Regions from separate parts of the Kitasatospora sp. NPDC088861 genome, predicted to be linked through region 2. Evidence: predicted binding sites of a transcription regulator. Region 2 holds the regulator's gene; the other holds the start of a gene.
What was found. The regulator HspR, encoded in region 2, represses chaperone genes until heat shock. The targets are predictions, from matches to a motif close to TTGAGNNNNNNNNNCTCAA.

Region 1 (10,439 bases), on a different contig from region 2:
CCCCGCCGATCGGCAGCACCCGCCCGGTCAGCGACACCTCGCCGGTCATCGCCAGGTCGGTGCGCACCTTGCGGCCGGACAGCAGCGAGGCGAGCGCCGTGGTCATGGTGATGCCGGCGCTCGGCCCGTCCTTGGGGACGGCCCCGGCGGGGACGTGCAGGTGCACGCCGCGGTCGCGCAGCGAGGTGACCGGCAGCTCCAGTTCGGCGCCGCGCGAGCGCAGGTAGGAGAGCGCGATGTGCGCGGACTCCTTCATCACGTCGCCCAGTTGCCCGGTGAGGGTGAGTCCGGTGCCGCCGGTCTCGGCGTCGGCGAGCGAGGCCTCGATGTAGAGGACGTCGCCGCCGGCGCCGGTCACGGCGAGGCCGGTGGCCACGCCGGGGACGGCGGTGCGCCGCTCGGCCGGCGCCTGGGCGGCCTCCGGCACGTGGTGGGGCCGGCCGATCAGGGCGCGCAGCTCGTCCGGGCCGATCGCGGCGGGCAGTTCGCGCTCGCCGAGTTCGGCCTGGGCGGCGATCCTGCGCAGCACCCGGGCGATCGAGCGCTCCAGGTTCCGCACGCCGGCCTCCCGGGTGTACTCCCCGGCCAGTCGGCGCAGCGCCGCCTCGTCGACGCTGACCTGGTCGCCGCCCAGTCCGGCCTTCTCGCGCTGGCGCGGGAGCAGGTGGTCGCGGGCGATGACGACCTTCTCGTCCTCGGTGTAGCCGTCGAGGCGGACGAGCTCCATCCGGTCGAGCAGCGGCTCGGGGATGGCCTCCAGCACGTTGGCGGTGGCGAGGAAGACGACGTCCGAGAGGTCGAGCTCGACCTCCAGGTAGTGGTCCCGGAAGGTGTGGTTCTGCGCCGGGTCCAGCACCTCCAGCAGGGCGGCGGCCGGGTCGCCCCGGTAGTCGGAGCCGACCTTGTCGATCTCGTCGAGCAGGACGACCGGGTTCATCGAGCCGGCCTCCTTGATCGCCCGCACGAGCCGGCCGGGCTGCGCGCCGACGTAGGTGCGCCGGTGGCCGCGGATCTCGGCCTCGTCCCGGACGCCGCCGAGCGCGACCCGGACGAAGGTGCGGCCCATGGCGCGGGCCACCGACTCGCCGAGCGAGGTCTTGCCGACGCCGGGCGGGCCGACCAGCGCCAGCACCGCCCCTCCGCGCCGGCCGCCGACCAGCCCGAGCCCCTGGTCGGCCCGGCGCTTGCGCACCGCGAGGTACTCGACGATGCGGTCCTTCACGTCGGCCAGGCCGGCGTGGTCGGCGTCCAGCACGGCGCGGGCGCCGGCGATGTCGTACGCGTCCTCGGTGCGCTCGTTCCAGGGCAGCTCCAGGACGGTGTCCAGCCAGGTGCGGATCCAGGGGCCCTCGGGAGACTGCTCGGAGGCCCGCTCCAGCTTGTCGACCTCCTTGAGGGCCGCGTCGCGGACCTTCTCGGGCAGGTCGGCGGCCTCGACCCGGGCGCGGTAGTCGCCCTCCTCGTCGGCCGGGTCGCCGTTGAGCTCGGCCAGTTCCTTGCGGACGGCCTCCAGCTGGCGGCGGAGCAGGAACTCCTTCTGCTGCTTGGCCACGCCCTCCTCGACGTCCTTGCGGATGGTGTCGTTGACCTCCTCCTCGGCGAGGTGGTCGCGCAGCAGGGTCAGCGCGTACTCCAGGCGGGCGACCTGGTCGGCCTCCAGCAGCACCTTGAGCTTCTGCTCGGCGGTGGCGAAGGGCGCGTAGCCGATGTTGTCGGCGAGCTCGCCGACGCCCTCGATCTGGGCCACCCGGTCGACGATCTGCCAGGCGCCGCGCCTGCGCAGCCACTGGGTGGACAGCGCCTTGTACTCCTTGACCAGCTCGGCGGCCCGGCCGGCCACCGGGGTGTCCACCGAGGACTCCCGGAAGGGCGTGGTCTCCACCCAGAGGGCGGCGCCGGGGCCGGTGGTGCCGGCCCCGATGCGGACCCGGCGCACGGCGCGCACCAGCGCGGCCGGCTCCCCGTCGGCCAGTCGGCCGACCTGTTCGACGGTGGCCAGGGTGCCGACCGCCGCGTACGAGCCGTCCACCCGCGGGACCAGCAGGACCTGCGGCTTGCCGGTGCCGGTGGCCGCCGCGCGGGCGGCCTCGACCGCGGCGCGCACCTCGGTGTCCTTGAGGTCCAGCGGGACGACCATGCCCGGCAGGACGACCTCGTCGTCGAGCGGCAGCACGGGCAGGGTGAGCGGTGTGGACGTCGATGCCATGATCTCTCCCCAGTCAGTGAAGTTGAGTCGACCTGACTAAGGCCTGGCGCGCGCCGGATGTTCCCGGGGCGGCGTTCGCCGTGAGCGAACAGGAGCGGGTGTGGAGCGAGCAGGGGGAGGGCGAGGGAAGTGCCGTCAAAAGCGCCCGGGGGCGACACCCGGAAGGGTCAGCGCACGTCCAGGACCGGAGCGCCGCCCGGCGCGGGCGAGGAGCCCGCGGCCGGCGCCTCGACCCGGCGCGTCCGCGGCTTCGGCCGCGGCCGGCGGGCCTGGGCCCGGCGCAGCCAGCGCCACAGCGCCACCCCGGTGAGCACCGCGGCCGGGTGCCCCACGGCGGTGACCAGGTCCCGCTCGGTGAGGATCTGCTCGGCGATCAGCAGCCCGGCGCCGCCGAGCGCGACCAGCCGCCCGCGCCACGGCAGCAGCCCGGCCACCGCGCCCAGACAGGTGAGCACGCCGTAGCTGACGCCGATGTCCAGGTAGTCCAGTGCCCCGGCCTCCATCCGCCCGGTCTCCACCGCGGTGATCACCACGCCCTGGGACAGCAGCGTGGCCGTGACGTGCCCGATCGCGAAGACCGCCGCCGCCCGGGCGGGGCCGATCCGGCGCTCCAGCGGCGCGAGGGTGACGGCGAATCCCCACAGGTACGGCATCCACACCTCGCCGGCCACCCAGAAGCCGCTGAGCACCAGCGCGCGCAGGGGGTGCTGCAGGAGGTTGTGGCCGTCGGAACTGGAGGCCTCCTGCAGCCGCTGCACGAGTTCCGGATCGGCGAGTTTGGCAAAGGTCGTGGTGGCGCCCACCACGGCGAGATAGCCGAGGGTGAAGGGGTTTCGCCGGGGTGTCGGCACCCGCGCCAGCAGCCACTCGACGACGCCGGTGCGCAGACCGTGCCGGAGCATCCCGTACGGCGGGCCGGCGGGCGGCGCCCCGACCCGTCCGGCACCTCGCCGCAGTCCAGCCATGCCGCCCTCCGCTCCACGCCGGCAGCCACCGGCCCCTCACCCAGGTGCCCAACGTACCGGCGCGCGCCGCGGATCCCGCCCTGCGGGGGCGTTGTCGTGGCCACGTTACGTCGAGGTTCTGAGAGGCATCTGAGAAAAGCCGGTGAAGACCGTCAGGAAACCGGTCGACCGGATTCCTGATATTGGTCCAGACCTTCTTTCGGCGAGCGCGCCGACAGGGGCTCTGACCGGCGACTTGGCGTCAACTCGACTGCATACGTACCGTTACGCAGAGAAAAATCGCCGGGTAAGGTATCGGCCCGTGCCCACTCGTGCAGTGGGCTCCGAGGGCGGCCCGACAGCCGGCCCACGGGCCGGAAACGTCCGGTCCACCTGCCGGGAGGCATCCGCTGTCCGTACGCTGCGAAGTGCGCGGGAGAAGTGGGCGGGCGACAATCCGCCCGCCGACCCGCACGCACGACGGGACGGCGGACCCGGCACAGTCCACGACGGAACAAGACTACGAGCGGAGTCCCGCCATCCCCACAGGTGGCCGGCCCGCAGCCCTGGGGGCGGTGGCGTGACCGTGACAGAACTTCAGCAGGACAACAACCACAGCGGCGGCACGGTGAGCAGCCAACGCAGAGTGCTGGTGGTGGAGGACGAGCCGACGATCGCGGAGTCGATCGCGGCCCGGCTGGGCGCGGAGGGCTTCAAGGTCGCCGTGGCCCACGACGGGCCGGGCGCGGTCGACGGCTTCCACACCTGGCAGCCGGACCTGGTGGTCCTCGACATCATGCTGCCCGGCTTCGACGGCCTTGAGGTGTGCCGCCGGATCCAGGCGCAGCGCCCGGTGCCGGTGCTGATGCTGACCGCGCGCGACGACGAGACGGACCTGCTGGTCGGCCTCGGCGTGGGCGCCGACGACTACATGACCAAACCGTTCTCGATGCGCGAACTGGCCGCCCGGGTCAACGTGCTGCTGCGCCGCGTCGAGCGCGCCCAGCAGGCGGCCCGCACGCCCGCGCTCGGCTCGCTGCGCTTCGGCGAGCTGGAGATCGACCACGTGCAGCGCCGGGTCCGGCTCGCCTCGGGCGACGTCCACCTGACGCCCACCGAGTTCGACCTGCTCGCCTGCCTGGCCGCGCAGCCGCGCGCCGTGCTGACCCGCGAGCAGCTGCTGGCCGAGGTCTGGGACTGGACGGACGCGTCCGGCACCCGCACCGTGGACAGCCACGTCAAGGCGCTGCGCCGCAAGATCGGCGCGAGCTGGATCCGTACCGTCCACGGCGTCGGGTACGCGCTGGAGGCCCCGCTCTCCTAGCGGCGAGCCTCGGGCGACGGGCCTCCGGGGGGCCCGTGTCCCGAACTGCCGCGCACCACGCGGGGGACGTACGCGGGGATCACAGGGGACCAATGACCTTTCCACAGCAACGCAACGGGGACACCGGCGGCACGCGGTCGCAGACGCTGGCCGCCCGCGCCGCCCGCCGGGTCTGGGCCGACATCCGGCCGCTCGACCCGGTCCGCTCGATCAAGGGCAAGCTCGCCCTGCTGGTGATCGTCTCCGTCTTCCTGGCCACCGGCATGGTGGTCGTGGCGATCCGGTCCGAGACCCAGATCCGGATCATCATGGTCTTCTCCATGATCGCCTCGCTGCTCTTCATGCAGTTCCTCGCGCACGGGCTGACCGCCCCCCTGCGCGAGATGACGGCCGCCGCCCGCGCGATGGCCTCCGGCGACTACAGCCGCCGGGTCGAGGTGAACTCGCGCGACGAGATCGGCGAACTGGCGACCACCTTCAACCAGATGGCCGCCGATCTGGGGGCCGCCGACCGGCACCGCCGCGAGCTGGTCGCCAACGTCTCGCACGAGCTGCGCACGCCCATCGCCGCGCTGCGCGCCGTGCTGGAGAACGTGGTGGACGGCGTCGTCCAGCCCAATCCGGCGACCCTGGGGGCCGCCCTGGAGCAGACCGAGCGGCTCGGCCGCCTGGTCACCCACCTGCTGGACCTCTCCAAGATCGACGACGGCGTTGTCGACCTGGACGCCCGCCCCTTCGAGGTGCGCGAGTTCCTGGACGGCGTGCTGCGCGGGGTCACCGTGGACGGCGCGACGGCCGGCGGGGCGTTCTCCCGGCGCGGCGACGTCCGGCTGGCGCTGGAGGTCAGCCCGACCGGCCTGACCGGCGTGGCGGACCCGGAACGGCTCCACCAGGTGGTCGCCAACCTGGTCGACAACGCCTGCAAGCACTCCCCGCCCGGCGGGACCGTGACGGTGCGCGCGCGGCCCGACGGCGGGCCCGGCGGCCTGCTGCTGGAGGTCGAGGACGAGGGCCCGGGCATCCCGCCGGCCGACCGCGGCCGGGTGTTCGAGCGGTTCAGCCGCAGCGGCACCGCGACCGCCCAGGGGCCCGGCTCGGACGGCGGCACCGGCCTCGGCCTGGCCATCGCCCGCTGGGCGGTGGACCTGCACGGCGGTCGGATCGCGGTCGCCGAGTCGCCGCGCGGCTGCCGGATCGAGGTCCGGCTGCCGGGGCAGCGCTGAGGGTCGGATGTGTCACAGAAGCGACACAGACGTACACGAAGATCATTGGATGATCCGCATGGGGCTTTGTCCGGTTTTGCCCGGATATGCCCTATGGGTGGAGGCGATCGCTTCCCCTCAGATACGGCTTTCTAACGCACATTTTCAGCCAAACTGCAGGTCAGGACTGTGATCTGGGCGACGCCTGGGGCCCGGGGACTGCGCGATCACTGGTCAGGGGCGTAGCCTTAATCCCCGCTGTCCAAACATCCCAAAAGGAAGCGGAAGAGGGCGGTTGCCGCCGTGTCGCCACAGTCCCCTGAAACCCCCAATAGCTCGGCTAGCTCCACTGGCTTCGGTCCCAATGAGTGGCTCGTCGATGAGATCTACCAGCAGTACCTCCAGGACCCGAACTCGGTCGACCGAGCCTGGTGGGACTTTTTCGCCGACTACAAGCCCGGTACCGAGGTGACCCCAGTGACCCAGGCCGCGACCCAGGCCGGCCCCACGCCGACCCCTGCCGCTGCCCCCGCGCCCGCTGCTGCTGCTCCGGCCGCGACCGCCCCCGCCGCACCGGCCGCCCCGGCCGCTCCGGCGCCGGCCCCCGCGCCGCTCGCCGCAGCTCCCGTCGCGCCCCCGGCCCCGGCCCCCAAGGCCGCCGCCCCGACCGCTCCGGCCGCTCCGGCCGCCGCCGCGGCGGACGCGCCCGCCGGCCCCGAGCTGATCCAGCTGCGCGGCCCGGCCAAGGCCGTCGCCACCAACATGGACGCCTCGCTGGAGGTGCCGACCGCGACCTCGGTCCGCGCGGTACCCGCGAAGCTGTTGATCGACAACCGCATCGTCATCAACAACCACCTGCAGCGCGCCCGCGGCGGCAAGGTCTCCTTCACCCACCTGATCGGCTACGCCCTGGTCCAGGCCATCAAGGCCGCCCCGGGCATGAACTACAGCTACAAGGTGGAGAACGGCAAGGCCTTCCTGGTCAAGCCCGAGCACGTCAACCTCGGCCTGGCCATCGACCTGGTCAAGCCGAACGGCGACCGCCAGCTCGTCGTCGCGGCCATCAAGAAGGCCGAGACCCTCGACTTCTTCGGCTTCTGGCAGGCCTACGAGGACATCGTCCGCCGGGCCCGCGCCAACAAGCTGACCATGGACGACTTCACCGGCGTCACGGTCTCGCTGACCAACCCCGGCGGCATCGGCACCGTGCACTCCGTGCCGCGCCTGATGCAGAACCAGGGCACCATCGTCGGCGTCGGCGCCATGGAGTACCCGGCCGAGTTCCAGGGCTCCGCCCCGGAGACCCTGTCCCGCCTGGGCGTCTCCAAGATCATGACGCTGACCTCGACCTACGACCACCGCGTCATCCAGGGCGCGGCGTCCGGCGAGTTCCTGCGCGAGATCCACCGCCTCCTCCTCGGCGAGAAGGGCTTCTACGACGAGATCTTCGAGTCGCTGCGGATCCCGTACGAGCCGGTCCGCTGGGCCACCGACGTCGCCACCACCCACGACGACGAGGTCAACAAGACCGCCCGCGTCATGGAGCTGATCCACGCGTACCGCGTGCGCGGCCACCTGATGGCCGACACGGACCCGCTGGAGTACAAGCAGCGCAAGCACCCCGACCTGGACGTCACCACCCACGGCCTCACCCTGTGGGACCTGGAGCGCGAGTTCGCGGTCGGCGGTTTCGGCGGCCAGAAGATGATGAAGCTCCGCGACATCCTCGGCCTGCTGCGCAACACGTACTGCCGCACCGTCGGCGTCGAGTACATGCACATCCAGGACCCGAAGCAGCGCAAGTGGCTGCAGGAGCGCCTGGAGAAGCCCTACTCCAAGCCCGAGCGCGAGGAGCAGCTGCGCATCCTGCGCCGGCTGAACTCGGCCGAGGCCTTCGAGACCTTCCTGCAGACCAAGTACGTCGGGCAGAAGCGCTTCTCGCTGGAGGGCGGCGAGTCGCTCATCCCGCTGCTGGACGCCACCATCGACGCCGCCGCCGAGCACCGCCTCGACGAGGCCGTCATCGGCATGGCCCACCGCGGCCGCCTGAACGTGCTGGCCAACATCGTCGGCAAGCCGTACGGCAAGATCTTCGGCGAGTTCGAGGGCAACCTCGACCCGAAGTCGATGCACGGCTCCGGCGACGTGAAGTACCACCTCGGTTCCGAGGGCACCTTCACCGGCCTGGACGGCGAGACCATCAAGGTCTCGCTCGCCGCGAACCCCTCCCACCTGGAGACGGTCGACCCGGTCGTCGAGGGCATCGCCCGCGCCAAGCAGGACATCCTGGACCAGGGCGGCACCACCTTCCCGGTGCTGCCGATCCAGATCCACGGCGACGCGGCCTTCGCCGGCCAGGGCGTCGTCGCGGAGACCCTGAACATGTCGCAGCTGCGCGGCTACCGCACCGGCGGCACGATCCACCTGGTGGTCAACAACCAGGTCGGCTTCACCGCCGCCCCGGCGTCCTCGCGCTCCTCGATGTACTGCACCGACGTGGCCCGGATGATCGAGGCCCCGATCTTCCACGTCAACGGCGACGACCCGGAGGCCGTGGTCCGCGTCGCGCGGCTCGCCTTCGAGTTCCGCCAGACGTTCCACAAGGACGTCGTGATCGACCTCATCTGCTACCGCCGCCGCGGTCACAACGAGGCCGACAACCCGTCGTTCACCCAGCCGCTGATGTACGACCTGATCGACAAGAAGCGCTCGGTGCGCAAGTTGTACACCGAGGGCCTGATCGGTCGCGGCGACATCACCATGGAAGAGGCGGAGCAGGCGCTCCAGGACTTCCAGGGCCAGCTGGAGAAGGTCTTCGCCGAGGTCCGCGACGCCGCCCAGACCCCGGCCCCGGCCACCGCCGGCAAGCCGGTCGCCGACTTCCCGGTCAACATCCAGACCGGCATCTCCCAGGAGATGGTCAAGCGGATCGCCGCCTCGCAGGTCAACCTGCCGGACTGGCTGACCGTCCACCCGCGCCTGCTGCCGCAGCTCCAGCGCCGCGCCGCCTCCGTCGAGGACAACACCATCGACTGGGCGACGGGCGAGACCCTCGCCATCGGCTCGCTGCTCATGGAGGGCCACCCGGTCCGCCTGGCCGGCCAGGACAGCCGCCGCGGCACCTTCGGCCAGCGGCACGCCGTCCTGATCGACCGCAACACCGGCGAGGACTACACCCCGCTGCAGTACCTCACCGAGGACCAGGCCCGCTACACCGTCTACGACAGCCTGCTGTCGGAGTACGCGGCGATGGGCTTCGAGTACGGCTACTCGCTGACCCGCCCGAACTCGCTGGTCATGTGGGAGGCGCAGTTCGGCGACTTCGTCAACGGCGCGCAGACCGTGGTGGACGAGTACATCGCCTCCGCCGAGCAGAAGTGGGGCCAGCACTCGGGCGTCACCCTGCTGCTGCCGCACGGCTACGAGGGCCAGGGCCCGGACCACTCGTCCGCCCGCCCGGAGCGCTTCCTGCAGCTGTGCGCGCAGAACAACATGACGGTCGCCATGCCGACCCTGCCGTCGAACTACTTCCACCTGCTGCGCTGGCAGGCGCACAACCCGCACCACAAGCCGCTGGTCGTCTTCACCCCGAAGTCGATGCTGCGTCTCAAGGCCGCGGCGAGTGCGACCGAGGAGTTCCTGTCCGGCTCCTTCCGCCCGGTCATCGGTGACAACACCGTCGACCCGGCGCAGGTGCGCAAGGTCGTCATCACCGCCGGCAAGTTCTACTACGACCTGGCGGCGGCCCGCACCGAGCGCGGCGTCACCGACACCGCGATCGTCCGGGTCGAGCGGCTCTACCCGCTGCCGGTGGCCGAGCTCCAGGAGGAGCTCGCCCGCTACGGCGACGACGTCCAGTTCGTCTGGGCGCAGGAGGAGCCGGACAACCAGGGCGCCTGGCCGTTCATCGCGATGAACCTGGTCGACCACCTCCAGGTCGTCGTCGGCCGCAGCGCCAACGGCTCGCGGCTGCGCCGCGTCGCCCGCACGACGGCCTCGTCCCCGGCGGTCGGCTCGGCCAAGCGGCACGCCGCCGAGCAGCAGGCGCTGATCGAAGAGGTCTACTCGCTCTGAGGCCCTGACGCCCCGAGGCGCTGGAGCACCGACGCCCGCGGCCCCCGTCCTCCCCTGGGAGACGGGGGCCGCGGGCGTCCCCGACTATCCTGACCAGGTCAATCCCCATCGGACCGGAGTGAACCCGTGTACTTCACCGACCGCGGCATCGAGGAGCTGCAGAACCGGCGCGGCGACGAGGAGGTCACCTTCGAGTGGCTGGCCGAGCGACTGCGCGAGTTCGTCGACCTCAACCCGGACTTCGAGATCCCCGTCGAGCGGCTGGCCACCTGGCTGGCCCGGCTCGACGACGAGGACGACGAGTGACCGGTGCGGTGCCGTCGCACTGAACCGCTGATGAGGGGCCCGGGAGGCGATCGCCTGCCGGGCCCCTCACGTATCCGCGCCCGCCCGTAGGGGGCGCCTCGGGGGCGGCTCCGGGACGGCTCAGGGACGGGATCCGGGACGGCGCGCTTGACTTGCGCGTCACGCGATATATCGTCTTTGGAAGAGAACGCGATACATCGCGATCGGCAACGGGAGGCGGCAGAGATGAGCCAGTGGACGGTCGAGGGACCCGAGAGGATCACCATCGACGAGGCGGTCCGGGCGCTGCACGTGCGGATCATCGAGGGCACGGTGAACGTGGTGGCGGCCGAGGGCCCGGCCCGCCTGGAGGTCACCGAGCTCCAGGGCGAGCCGCTGCACGT
Region 2 (10,439 bases):
GAACGCGGCCGGGGTGCCGAGGTCGAGCCAGTACGAGGTGTCGACGACGCCGCGCAGCAGCGCGCCGGTGGCCAGCAGCTCGGGGAAGGTCTCGCGTTCGACGGACACCTCGCGGCCGGCCGGGATGCGGTCGATGACGGACCGGGTGAAGACGTAGCAGCCGGCGTTGATCTGGTCGGTGACGATCTGCTCGGGCGTCTCCGGCTTCTCCAGGAACTCCAGCACCCGCCCGTTCGCGTCGGTCGGGACGAGGCCGAAGGCGCGCGGGTCCTCGACCCGGGTGAGGTGCAGGGTGACGTCGGCCCCGGCGGCCACGTGGCCGTCGCGCAGGGCGGCGATGTCGACGCCGGAGAGGATGTCGCCGTTGAAGACCAGCACGGGCTCGTCGGGGCCGCAGGTCAGCCCGGTCGCCGCGTTGCGGATCGCGCCGCCGGTGCCCAGCGGCTCGCGTTCGGTCAGGTAGACCAGCTCGATGCCGTACGGGGTGCCGTCCTGGAAGTGGTCCTCGAAGACCTCGGCCAGGTAGGAGGTGGCCAGCACGACGCGGGTGACACCGGCGGCGGCCGCGCGGGCCAGCTGGTGTGCGATGAAGGGGACGCCCGCCACCGGCAGCATGGGCTTGGGGGTGTGGGTGGTCAGCGGACGCAGTCGCGTGCCCTTACCACCGACCAGCATGATCGCCTCGGTCATGGTCTGCGCTGTTCCCCTTGTGCTCTGCGGCCCGGCCCGGCGGGCCGATACCTCCGTCGGTGGTCAGGACCCGTCCGGCCGTCCGGAACGGGTCGACCGGCGCGAGGCCGGTCTGCCGCCTACTGTATTTCCTCCCAACGGGCGGACACTCAGGCGGCCGTGCGATTGGCACCACTCCCCTACGGGTCCCGCCCCGGATCCGCCCCCGGTCCGGCCCGTCCCGGCCCCCCAAAAGCCAGGCCCGGCGGGCGCTCTCGCGGCGACCACCGGGCCGGGCAGTTGTAGCAGAACTGTCGAACAGAGGACGCTACGCGTCCACCGTCGCAGGCTCCTCGGCGGCGGCCGGCGGGGTCGCCTTCACCGAGTCGAGCAGCAGCTGGGCGACGTCGACCACCTTCAGGTGCTCCTTGGCGGCGCCCTCGTTCTTCTTGCCGTTGACCGAGTCGGAGAGCATCACCAGGCAGAACGGGCAGGCGGTGGAGACGATGTCCGGGTTGAGGGACAGCGCCTCGTCCACGCGCTCGGTGTTGATCCGCTTGCCGATGCGCTCCTCCATCCACATCCGGGCACCGCCGGCGCCGCAGCAGAAGCCGCGCTCCTTGTGCCGGTGCATCTCCTGCTGACGCAGACCGGGGACCTTGTCCATGATCTCGCGCGGCGGGCTGTAGACCTTGTTGTGGCGGCCCAGGTAGCAGGGGTCGTGGTAGGTGATCAGGCCCTCGACCGGGTTGACCGGGACGAGCTTGCCCTCGTCGATCAGGTGCTGCAGCAGCTGGGTGTGGTGGATGACCTCGAAGTGGCCGCCCAGCTGCGGGTACTCGTTGGCGATGGTGTTGAAGCAGTGCGGGCAGGTGGCGACGATCCGCTTGACCGGCGCGTCCTCCAGGGCCGCGTTCAGCGTCTCGACGTTCTGCGCGCCGAGCATCTGGAAGAGGAACTCGTTGCCCAGCCGGCGGGCGGAGTCACCGGTGCAGGACTCCTCCTTGCCGAGGATGGCGAACTTCACGCCCGCGGTGTGCAGCAGCTCGGCGAAGGCCTTGGTGGTCTTCTTGGCGCGGTCCTCCAGGGCGCCGGCGCAGCCGACCCAGTAGAGGTACTCGACCTCGGCGGGGTCGATGTCCTCGCCGATCACCGGCACCTCGATGCCGGTCTCCTTCTTGAGCTCCTTGACCCAGTCCAGGCGGGCCTTGGTGGCCATGCCCCACGGGTTGCCCTTGTTCTCCAGGTTCTTGAGCATCGTCCCGGCCTCGGTCGGGAACGAGGACTCGATCATCACCTGGTAGCGGCGCATGTCGACGATGTGGTCGATGTGCTCGATGTCCACCGGGCACTGCTCGACGCAGGCGCCGCAGGTGGTGCAGGACCACAGGACGTCCGGGTCGATGACGCCGTTCTCCTCGGCGGTGCCGATCAGCGGGCGCTCGGCCTCGGCCAGGGCGGCCGCCGGGACGTCCTTGAGCTGCTCGGCGGTGGCCTTCTCCTCGCTCTCCATGTCCTTGCCGCCACCGGCCAGCAGGTAGGGCGCCTTGCCGAAGGCGTGCTCGCGCAGGCCCATGATCAGCAGCTTCGGCGAGAGCGGCTTGCCGGTGTTCCAGGCGGGGCACTGCGACTGGCAGCGGCCGCACTCGGTGCAGGTGGAGAAGTCGAGGATGCCCTTCCAGGAGAAGTGCTCGACCTGGGAGACGCCGAACACGGCGTCGTCGGCCGGGTCCTCGAAGTCGATCGGCTGACCGCCGCTGGTCATCGGACGCAGGGCGCCGAGCGCGGTGCCGCCGTCCTCCTCGCGCTTGAAGTAGATGTTGAAGAAGCCGAGGAAGCGGTGCCAGGCCACGCCCATCGAGGGGTTGATGCCGATGGTGGTCGCCCACGCGAACGAGATGCAGATCTTCAGCATCGCGAAGAGGTAGATCAGGTTCTCCAGCGTGCCGTGCGACAGGCCGCTGAAGGCGGAGACCAGCGGGTACGAGACCAGGTGCTCGGGCCCGTACGAGTCGACGCCGTTGAGGGCGCCCTCAAGGGCGCGCAGCATCAGGATGCAGAGGCCGATGCCGAGGATCGTGTACTCGACGTAGAAGGCCTGCCAGGCGATCGAGCCGGCGAAGCGGGACTTGCGGCCGGACCGGGACGGCAGGCTGAGCAGCCGGATCACGATCAGCGTCGCGATGCCCAGCGTGGTGAGGGTGCCGACGAGCTCGACGAAGAGCTGCCAGAGCATCCAGTGGCCGATGATCGGCAGCGCGAACTCGGCGTCGAAGAGCTGGCCGAAGGCGTTGACGATGGTCAGCACCAGGCTGAAGAAGCCGACCGCGACGAACCAGTGGGCGATGCCCACGATCCCCCAGCGGTTCATCCGGGTGTGTCCGACGAACTCGACCGCGACGGTCTTCACCCGCTGGGCGGGCTGACCGAAGCGGGTGGGGTCCGGCTGGCCGGTCCGTACCACTTTGTAGATGTACAGCGCCGCACGGGCGGCGAGCGCGGTGCCGATCACGAACGTGACCAGCGAGATGACGATCGCTGCTAGCTGCATCGGCTCTCCGTCTCCTGCGGCTTGCTGTTGAGCGGTCTTTGAACGGTCTTGCGTGGAAGGGATTGTACTCGCCGGTAACTTTCCGGGCCGACGGCCCGGACATTACCGCCCACCACCAGTCCTCCAGAAGGTTCCCAAGCTATGGCGGCAGTCACGTGGCGCCACACGCGCCGCGGCCGGCGACCACGGCCACGACCAAGGCCACGGGAAGTCGCTGCGGCCGCGGGAAGGAGACCGCTCAGCAAAGTTGAGCGGCAGCGACTCATCCCTGTTGACGACACCCATCCGGTCATGCATCCTTGAGCCTGTAAAGCTCAACTCTTCCGTGGAGGTATTTACGATGGCACGCGCGGTCGGCATCGACCTCGGTACGACGAACTCGGTCGTCAGCGTTCTGGAGGGTGGCGAGCCCACCGTCATCACGAACGCCGAGGGCGCGCGGACCACGCCGTCCGTCGTCGCTTTCGCGAAGAACGGCGAGGTCCTGGTCGGCGAGGTGGCCAAGCGTCAGGCGGTCACCAACGTCGATCGCACCATTCGCTCGGTCAAGCGCCACATGGGCACCGGGTGGAAGATCAACCTGGACGGCAAGGACTTCAACCCGCAGCAGATCAGCGCCTTCGTGCTGCAGAAGCTGAAGCGGGACGCCGAGGCCTACCTGGGTGAGACCGTCACCGACGCCGTCATCACCGTTCCGGCGTACTTCTCCGACTCCGAGCGCCAGGCCACCAAGGAGGCCGGTGAGATCGCGGGCCTCAACGTCCTGCGCATCGTCAACGAGCCGACCGCGGCCGCCCTGGCCTACGGCCTCGACAAGGACGACCAGACCATCCTGGTCTTCGACCTCGGCGGCGGCACCTTCGACGTCTCCCTGCTGGAGATCGGCGACGGGGTCGTCGAGGTGAAGGCCACCAACGGTGACAACCACCTCGGTGGTGACGACTGGGACCAGAAGGTCGTCGACCACCTGGTCAAGGTCTTCCAGGCCGGCCACGGCGTCGACCTGTCCAAGGACAAGATGGCCCTGCAGCGTCTGCGCGAGGCCGCCGAGAAGGCCAAGATCGAGCTGTCCTCGTCCTCCGAGACCTCGATCAACCTGCCCTACATCACGGCCTCCGCCGAGGGCCCGCTGCACCTGGACGAGAAGCTCACCCGCGCCCAGTTCCAGCAGCTCACCTCCGACCTGCTGGAGCGCTGCAAGGTCCCGTTCCACAACGTGATCAAGGACGCCGGCATCTCGCTCTCCGAGATCGACCACGTCGTCCTGGTCGGCGGCTCGACCCGCATGCCCGCCGTCGCCGAGCTCGTCCGCGAGCTGACCGGCGGCAAGGACGCCAACAAGGGCGTCAACCCGGACGAGGTCGTCGCCATCGGCGCCGCGCTCCAGGCCGGTGTCCTCAAGGGCGAGGTCAAGGACGTCCTGCTGCTCGACGTCACCCCGCTGTCCCTCGGCATCGAGACCAAGGGCGGCATCATGACCAAGCTGATCGAGCGCAACACCACGATCCCGACCAAGCGCTCCGAGATCTTCACCACGGCCGAGGACAACCAGCCGTCCGTGCAGATCCAGGTCTACCAGGGCGAGCGCGAGATCGCGGCGTACAACAAGAAGCTGGGCATGTTCGAGCTGACCGGCCTGCCGCCGGCGCCGCGCGGCCTGCCGCAGATCGAGGTCACCTTCGACATCGATGCCAACGGCATCATGCACGTCGGCGCGAAGGACCTCGGCACCGGCAAGGAGCAGAAGATGACCGTCACCGGCGGCTCCGCGCTGCCGAAGGACGACATCGAGCGCATGATGCGCGAGGCCGAGCAGTACGCGGAGGAGGACCACAAGCGCCGCGAGTCCGTCGAGACCCGCAACTCCGCCGAGCAGCTCGTCTACTCGACCGAGAAGTTCATCGCCGACAACACCGACAAGCTCCCCGCCGACGTCAAGGCCGAGGTCGAGACCGCCATCGGCGAGCTCAAGGAGGCCCTGAAGGGCGAGGACATCGCGAAGATCCGCGAAGCCTCGGAGAAGGTCTCCACCACCGCGCAGAAGCTCGGCCAGGCGCTGTACGCCAACGCCGACGCCGCCGCCCCGGCCGGCGAGTCCACCCAGGCCAAGGACGACGACGTCGTCGACGCCGAGATCGTGGACGACGAGAAGCCCAAGGGCGGTGCGGCATGACGGACAAGCCGCAGGGCGGCAAGCCCGGCGACGACTCCGCCGCCGACGAGGCTGTGATCAAGGCCGCCGAGGAGGCCGCCGCAGCCGGCGCCGCCGACTCCGGCTCCGGTGCGGGCTCCGACGAACTCGCCACTGCCAAGCGGGAGTCGGCCGAGCGCACCGCCGACCTGCAGCGCCTGCAGGCCGAGTACCAGAACTACCGCAAGCGGGTCGAGCGCGACCGGCTGACGGTCCGCGAGATCGCGGTCTCCAACATCCTGGAGTCCCTGATCCCGGTGCTCGACGACATCGGCCGCGCCCGCGAGCACGGCGAGGTCACCGGCGGCTTCAAGTCCGTCGCCGAGTCCCTGGAGACGGTCGTCGCCAAGCTGGGCCTCCAGCAGTTCGGCAAGGAGGGCGAGCCCTTCGACCCGACCATGCACGAGGCGCTGATGCACAGCTACTCCTCGGACGTCACCGAGGACACCTGCGTGCAGATCCTCCAGCCCGGCTACCGCATCGGCGAGCGGATCATCCGCCCCGCCATGGTCGCCGTCGCGGAGCCCCAGCCGGGCACCCAGACCACGGCCGCGCCCGACGGCGAGGCGAAGTCCGGGGACGCGGACAAGTCCGACGGTGGTTCGGACAGCTGACAACCTGTGACAGCTGACAACCAGTGCGCTGCGGAGTCGTACGCCGGCCAGTACGGCGGCCGGCTCCGCAGCGCGCTGTCAACAGCGCCCGGTGAAGCGGCTGTTGACAGCGCAGCGACGATGGACATCGGGAGGTGGCGGCAGCTATGAGCAAGCGCAGCGAGCGAATCGTTGAAAAACGAATCGTTGAAAGGCGCGTGTTGCGCGGAGCGGCTGCCGAGCGGAGCGAGGTGGACGCATGAGTGGCAAGGACTACGTGGAGAAGGACTACTACAAGGTCCTCGGCGTGCCCAAGGACGCCACCGCCGCCGAGATCAAGAAGACCTACCGCAAGCTCGCGCGCGAGTTCCACCCGGACGCCAACAAGGGTGACGTCAAGGCCGAGGAACGCTTCAAGGACATCTCCGAGGCCTACGACGTCCTGTCCGACGAGAAGCGCCGCAAGGAGTACGACGAGGCCCGCAGCCTCTTCGCCAACGGCGGCTTCCGGGCCGGCGGACCCGGCCAGGGCAACGGCAGCTACAACTTCGACTTCGGCGACCTCTTCAGCGGCAGCCAGAACACCGGCAGCGGCGGGCTCGGCGACGTCTTCGGCGGGCTCTTCAACCGCGGCGGCGGCCGGCAGGCCCAGCCCCGGCGCGGCGCCGACGTCGAGACCGAGGTGACCCTCGCCTTCGACGAGGCCGTCGACGGTGCGACCGTCCCGCTGCGGATGACCAGCCAGGCCCCCTGCCGCAGCTGCAACGGCACCGGCGCCAAGTCCGGCACCACCCCGCGGGTCTGCCCGACCTGCGTCGGCGCCGGCACCGTCAGCCGCGGCCAGGGCGCGTTCGCGCTCTCCGAGCCGTGCAAGGACTGCCGCGGGCGCGGCATGATCGTCGACGACCCGTGCGTCGACTGCCACGGCAGCGGCCGGGCCAGCTCCGCCCACACCATGCAGGTCCGCATCCCGGCCGGCGTCCAGGACGCCCAGCGCATCCGGCTCAAGGGCAAGGGCGCCCAGGGCGAACGCGGCGGACAGCCCGGCGACCTCTACGTCACCGTGCACGTCGGCCCGCACCCCGTCTTCGGGCGCAAGGGGGACAACCTCACCGTCACCGTCCCCGTCACCTTCCCCGAGGCCACCCTCGGCGCCACCATCGAGGTGCCCACGCTGAACGGGCCGGCCGTGAAGCTGAAGCTGCCCCCCGGCAGCGCCAACGGCCTCACCATGCGCGCCCGCGGCAAGGGTGCCACCCGCAAGGACGGCACCCGCGGCGACCTCCTCGTCACCGTCGAGGTCGTGGTGCCGCGGCACGTCACCGGGGACGCGCTGAACGCCCTGGAGCAGTACCGCGAGGCCACCGCCTCCGACGACCCACGAGCCGCCCTGTTCCGGGCGGCGAAGGGAGCGTGACGACCAGATGATCCCCGACAGCCCCATCGGCCCCGGCATCGGTGAAGGCCTGCCCGGCATCGGCTCCGGCCTGCCCGGCGACGGCCGCCGCACCCGGCGGCCCACCGCCCCGCCGCAGTACGTCCTCACCGAGGACACCCCGGTGTACGTCATCTCCGTCGCCGCCGAGCTCTCCGGCCTGCACCCGCAGACCCTCCGCCAGTACGACCGCCTCGGTCTGGTCAGCCCCGACCGCACCGCCGGCCGGGGCCGCCGCTACTCCGCGCGCGACATCCAGCAGCTGCGCGAGGTCCAGCGGCTCTCCCAGGACGAGGGCATCAACCTGGCCGGCATCAAGCGGATCATCGAGCTGGAGAACCAGGTCACCGCGCTCCAGTCCCGCATCGGCGAACTGGTCGACTCCCTCGAAGGCGCCACCAGCGCCCTCCAGCAGCGCGAGGCCGCCGTCCACGCCTCCTACCGCCGCGACCTCGTCCCCTACCAGCCCCCCACCCAGTCCAGCGCCCTGGTCGTCTGGCGCCCCAAACGCTGAGACTTGGCTGAACACCTCCGGCCGCCGGCTCCCCTCCACCCGGGGGGTGCCGGCGGCTTGATCGTGGTGAGAGAGTGCTGTCGAACAAATCTGGCCGCCCTCACCGATGCCACCCGATCTGGCATGCTGCACTGCGATTCCGGTATTGGTGCCCGGCAGGTAGTGCAGACACGGCCACGGCAAGGAGCCCGCAGATGAGTGGACGAGAACAGCCCAGTACCGCCGCGATTGGGCCCTCCGTCCTCTCGAAAGAAGCGCGGGAGTTGTATCTGGCGGTCATCCGCGAGAACGGACGGCTTCCGAAGGACTCCGACCTCGCCAGGGCGGGCGGGGCCCAGGAGGAGTTGGTGGCCATAGGCCTTCTGGTCGCCGACACCGACGAGCCCGGTGTCCTCGTCGCGGTCGACCCCCAGCAGCTGTCCGAGAGCCTCTCCGTGACCTGGCAGCGCCAGGCGCTCGACCTGCTCACCCGCGCGTCGGCCCTCGCCACCGATCTCCACGACCTGACGGCCGCCTACCACTCACCGGAGCAGGCCGGCGGCGCGATCGAGTACGTGCGGGGGAAGGTGCTGATCAACCAGCGGGTGCAGCAGATCGTCGCCAGCGCCTCGGAGGAGATCCTCGCCGCCCAACCCGGCGGGCCGCGCCCGTCGGAGGCGCTCACCGGCATCCTCACCCGCGACCTCGAAGCCCTCCGCCTGGGCATCACGCTCAGGACGATCTACCACCCGAGCACCCGGTACCACGCTCCCACCAGGGAATACGTGGCCACGATAACCAAGGCCGGCGGGCGGTTCCGGACGCTGGAGGAGCCCTACACGCGATTGATCGTCATCGATCGCCGAATCGCGGTCATCCCCATCGCCGAGGACCTCAATCTGGCTGCCTTCGTGCACGATCGGGCCGTCATCAGCTACCTGATCAGCGAGATCTTCGAGCGGAACTGGAGCCGGGCGCTGGACTTCGACGGCGCGCGCGCCGTTCCGCAGCAGGTGGTCTCCGGGATGCGGCAGACGATCATCGACCTCATGCTCGAAGGCGTGAACCACCGGGTGATCGCCCGCAGACTCGGCATCAGTGAAAGGACGCTCGCGCGGCACCTGGCCGAGATGCGCGACGAGCACAATGTCGAGTCGCTCTTCCAACTCGGGTACGCATTGGCCAGGAACAGCGTTCCGACCGACTCCGACAGCTATCACTGACCAAGCGTCGCGGCGGTCTCAGTTCCAGATCGTGTCATTGGCCAGCGCCATGGTCTTCGGCGCTGCCGCATCGTGGGAAACCCCGATGTTCCAGATCGTGTCGTCGGCCGGACTCGAACCGCTGCTGATGAAAAGCGCCAGACCCACAACGACTGGAACCAGGACAAACCGCACCACCCGGCGTATCCGAGACATGGTGCCCCCTCTCTTTGTTTAAGACTTGACGCGGGTACCCAGCCATTGTTTCGAACAACCTGCCACATAATGCCGCAAGCCCATGCCGGAAGCCAGGGGGCCTGCTACCCCAGTGCGTCATCTCTCTGCCAGGCATCGAGATGACACCACGGCTCTGTGGACGGTGGCGACGGTCGACAGAGACGATCAGTGCACTCCCCAACCCCTCTCGCGGGAGGGGGAAGACGGGGACACCACAAACAACATGTCCATGACTAGTTCGTTTCGACCACAACGAATGCACAGCAGCATTCCGATAGTCACCACCCAACGGGGCGATCGGCCTGGTTGGCACCTATCCCCGGAGTCGACAATGAGTGAGCCCTACCTGCGAGAGCACGCCGGACAGACCCCCGAGGGCCGGCGTGCGCGTGTGTTCCTGGCCGCGCCGCTGATGCGGCTGACCGGGCCCGCGGACAGTGTGGTGACGCTCGCCAGCCGGACGCGGCTGACGACGCTCCGTACCACCCTGCTCCGCAGCGGTGCCGCCGTGTACAGCGCGCACCACAGTGATGCCTGGACCGTCGCCGGGCAGGCGCCGGAGCCCCGGGTGCCGTCCGACTTCCGGGCCCTGCAGTCCGCGGACCTCGTGTTCGCCTACGTCGGGGCGCCGCTGTCGGCCGGGGTGAGCCTGGAGCTGGGGTGGGCGTCGGCGCTGCGGAAGCCGATCGTCCTCCTCGTCGACGAGGCCATCACGCACAACCCGCTGATCGCCACCATCGAGCAGGTCGCCCCCGTCCTGCCGCTGGTCTTCGACGACACCTGGTCGCAGGAGGCCCTCAACCACACCGTGGAGACCGCGCTCGACTGGGCCGGCATGGCGCTGTCCCTGCGCGAGGGCTTCTGGACCGCCCCCGGTGAGCAGTTCAACGTCCCCCGGCAGCAGCCCCCCGTCGTCGGCCGGGCCGGCTACTGGCCGACCAGCGCCGCCACCGGCTGAACAGCGCTCACCCATCGGGCTCCCCCGTCCGGGCGCCCCGCAGCTGCCAGCCCAGCTGGAACAGCGTCTCCGCGTCGTGCAGTTCGCGCAGCCGGGCGATGTGGCCGGCC

Region 1: the regulator HspR is predicted to act here: its motif matches at 2,229-2,247, upstream of lon (endopeptidase La).

Annotation. Positions count from the first base shown of each region.
Region 1 covers NZ_JBIVJF010000008.1:193,803-204,241, forward strand. The annotation lists gene lon (endopeptidase La) at 1-2,206, opposite strand, end outside; gene ACIP37_RS17185 (rhomboid-like protein) at 2,374-3,171, opposite strand; gene ACIP37_RS17190 (response regulator transcription factor) at 3,737-4,474, shown strand; gene ACIP37_RS17195 (cell wall metabolism sensor histidine kinase WalK) at 4,567-5,697, shown strand; gene ACIP37_RS17200 (multifunctional oxoglutarate decarboxylase/oxoglutarate dehydrogenase thiamine pyrophosphate-binding subunit/dihydrolipoyllysine-residue succinyltransferase subunit) at 5,980-9,750, shown strand; gene ACIP37_RS17205 (DUF6104 family protein) at 9,877-10,056, shown strand; gene ACIP37_RS17210 (DUF4097 family beta strand repeat-containing protein) at 10,282-10,439, shown strand, end outside.
Region 2 covers NZ_JBIVJF010000001.1:505,406-515,844, forward strand. The annotation lists partial or broken gene ACIP37_RS02190 (sugar phosphate nucleotidyltransferase) at 1-690, opposite strand, end outside; gene ACIP37_RS02195 ((Fe-S)-binding protein) at 998-3,220, opposite strand; gene dnaK (molecular chaperone DnaK) at 3,561-5,393, shown strand; gene grpE (nucleotide exchange factor GrpE) at 5,390-6,025, shown strand; gene dnaJ (molecular chaperone DnaJ) at 6,264-7,421, shown strand; gene ACIP37_RS02215 (heat shock protein transcriptional repressor HspR) at 7,429-7,953, shown strand; gene ACIP37_RS02220 (hypothetical protein) at 8,217-9,155, shown strand; gene ACIP37_RS02225 (hypothetical protein) at 9,174-9,350, opposite strand; gene ACIP37_RS02230 (hypothetical protein) at 9,703-10,329, shown strand; gene ACIP37_RS02235 (LuxR C-terminal-related transcriptional regulator) at 10,337-10,439, opposite strand, start outside.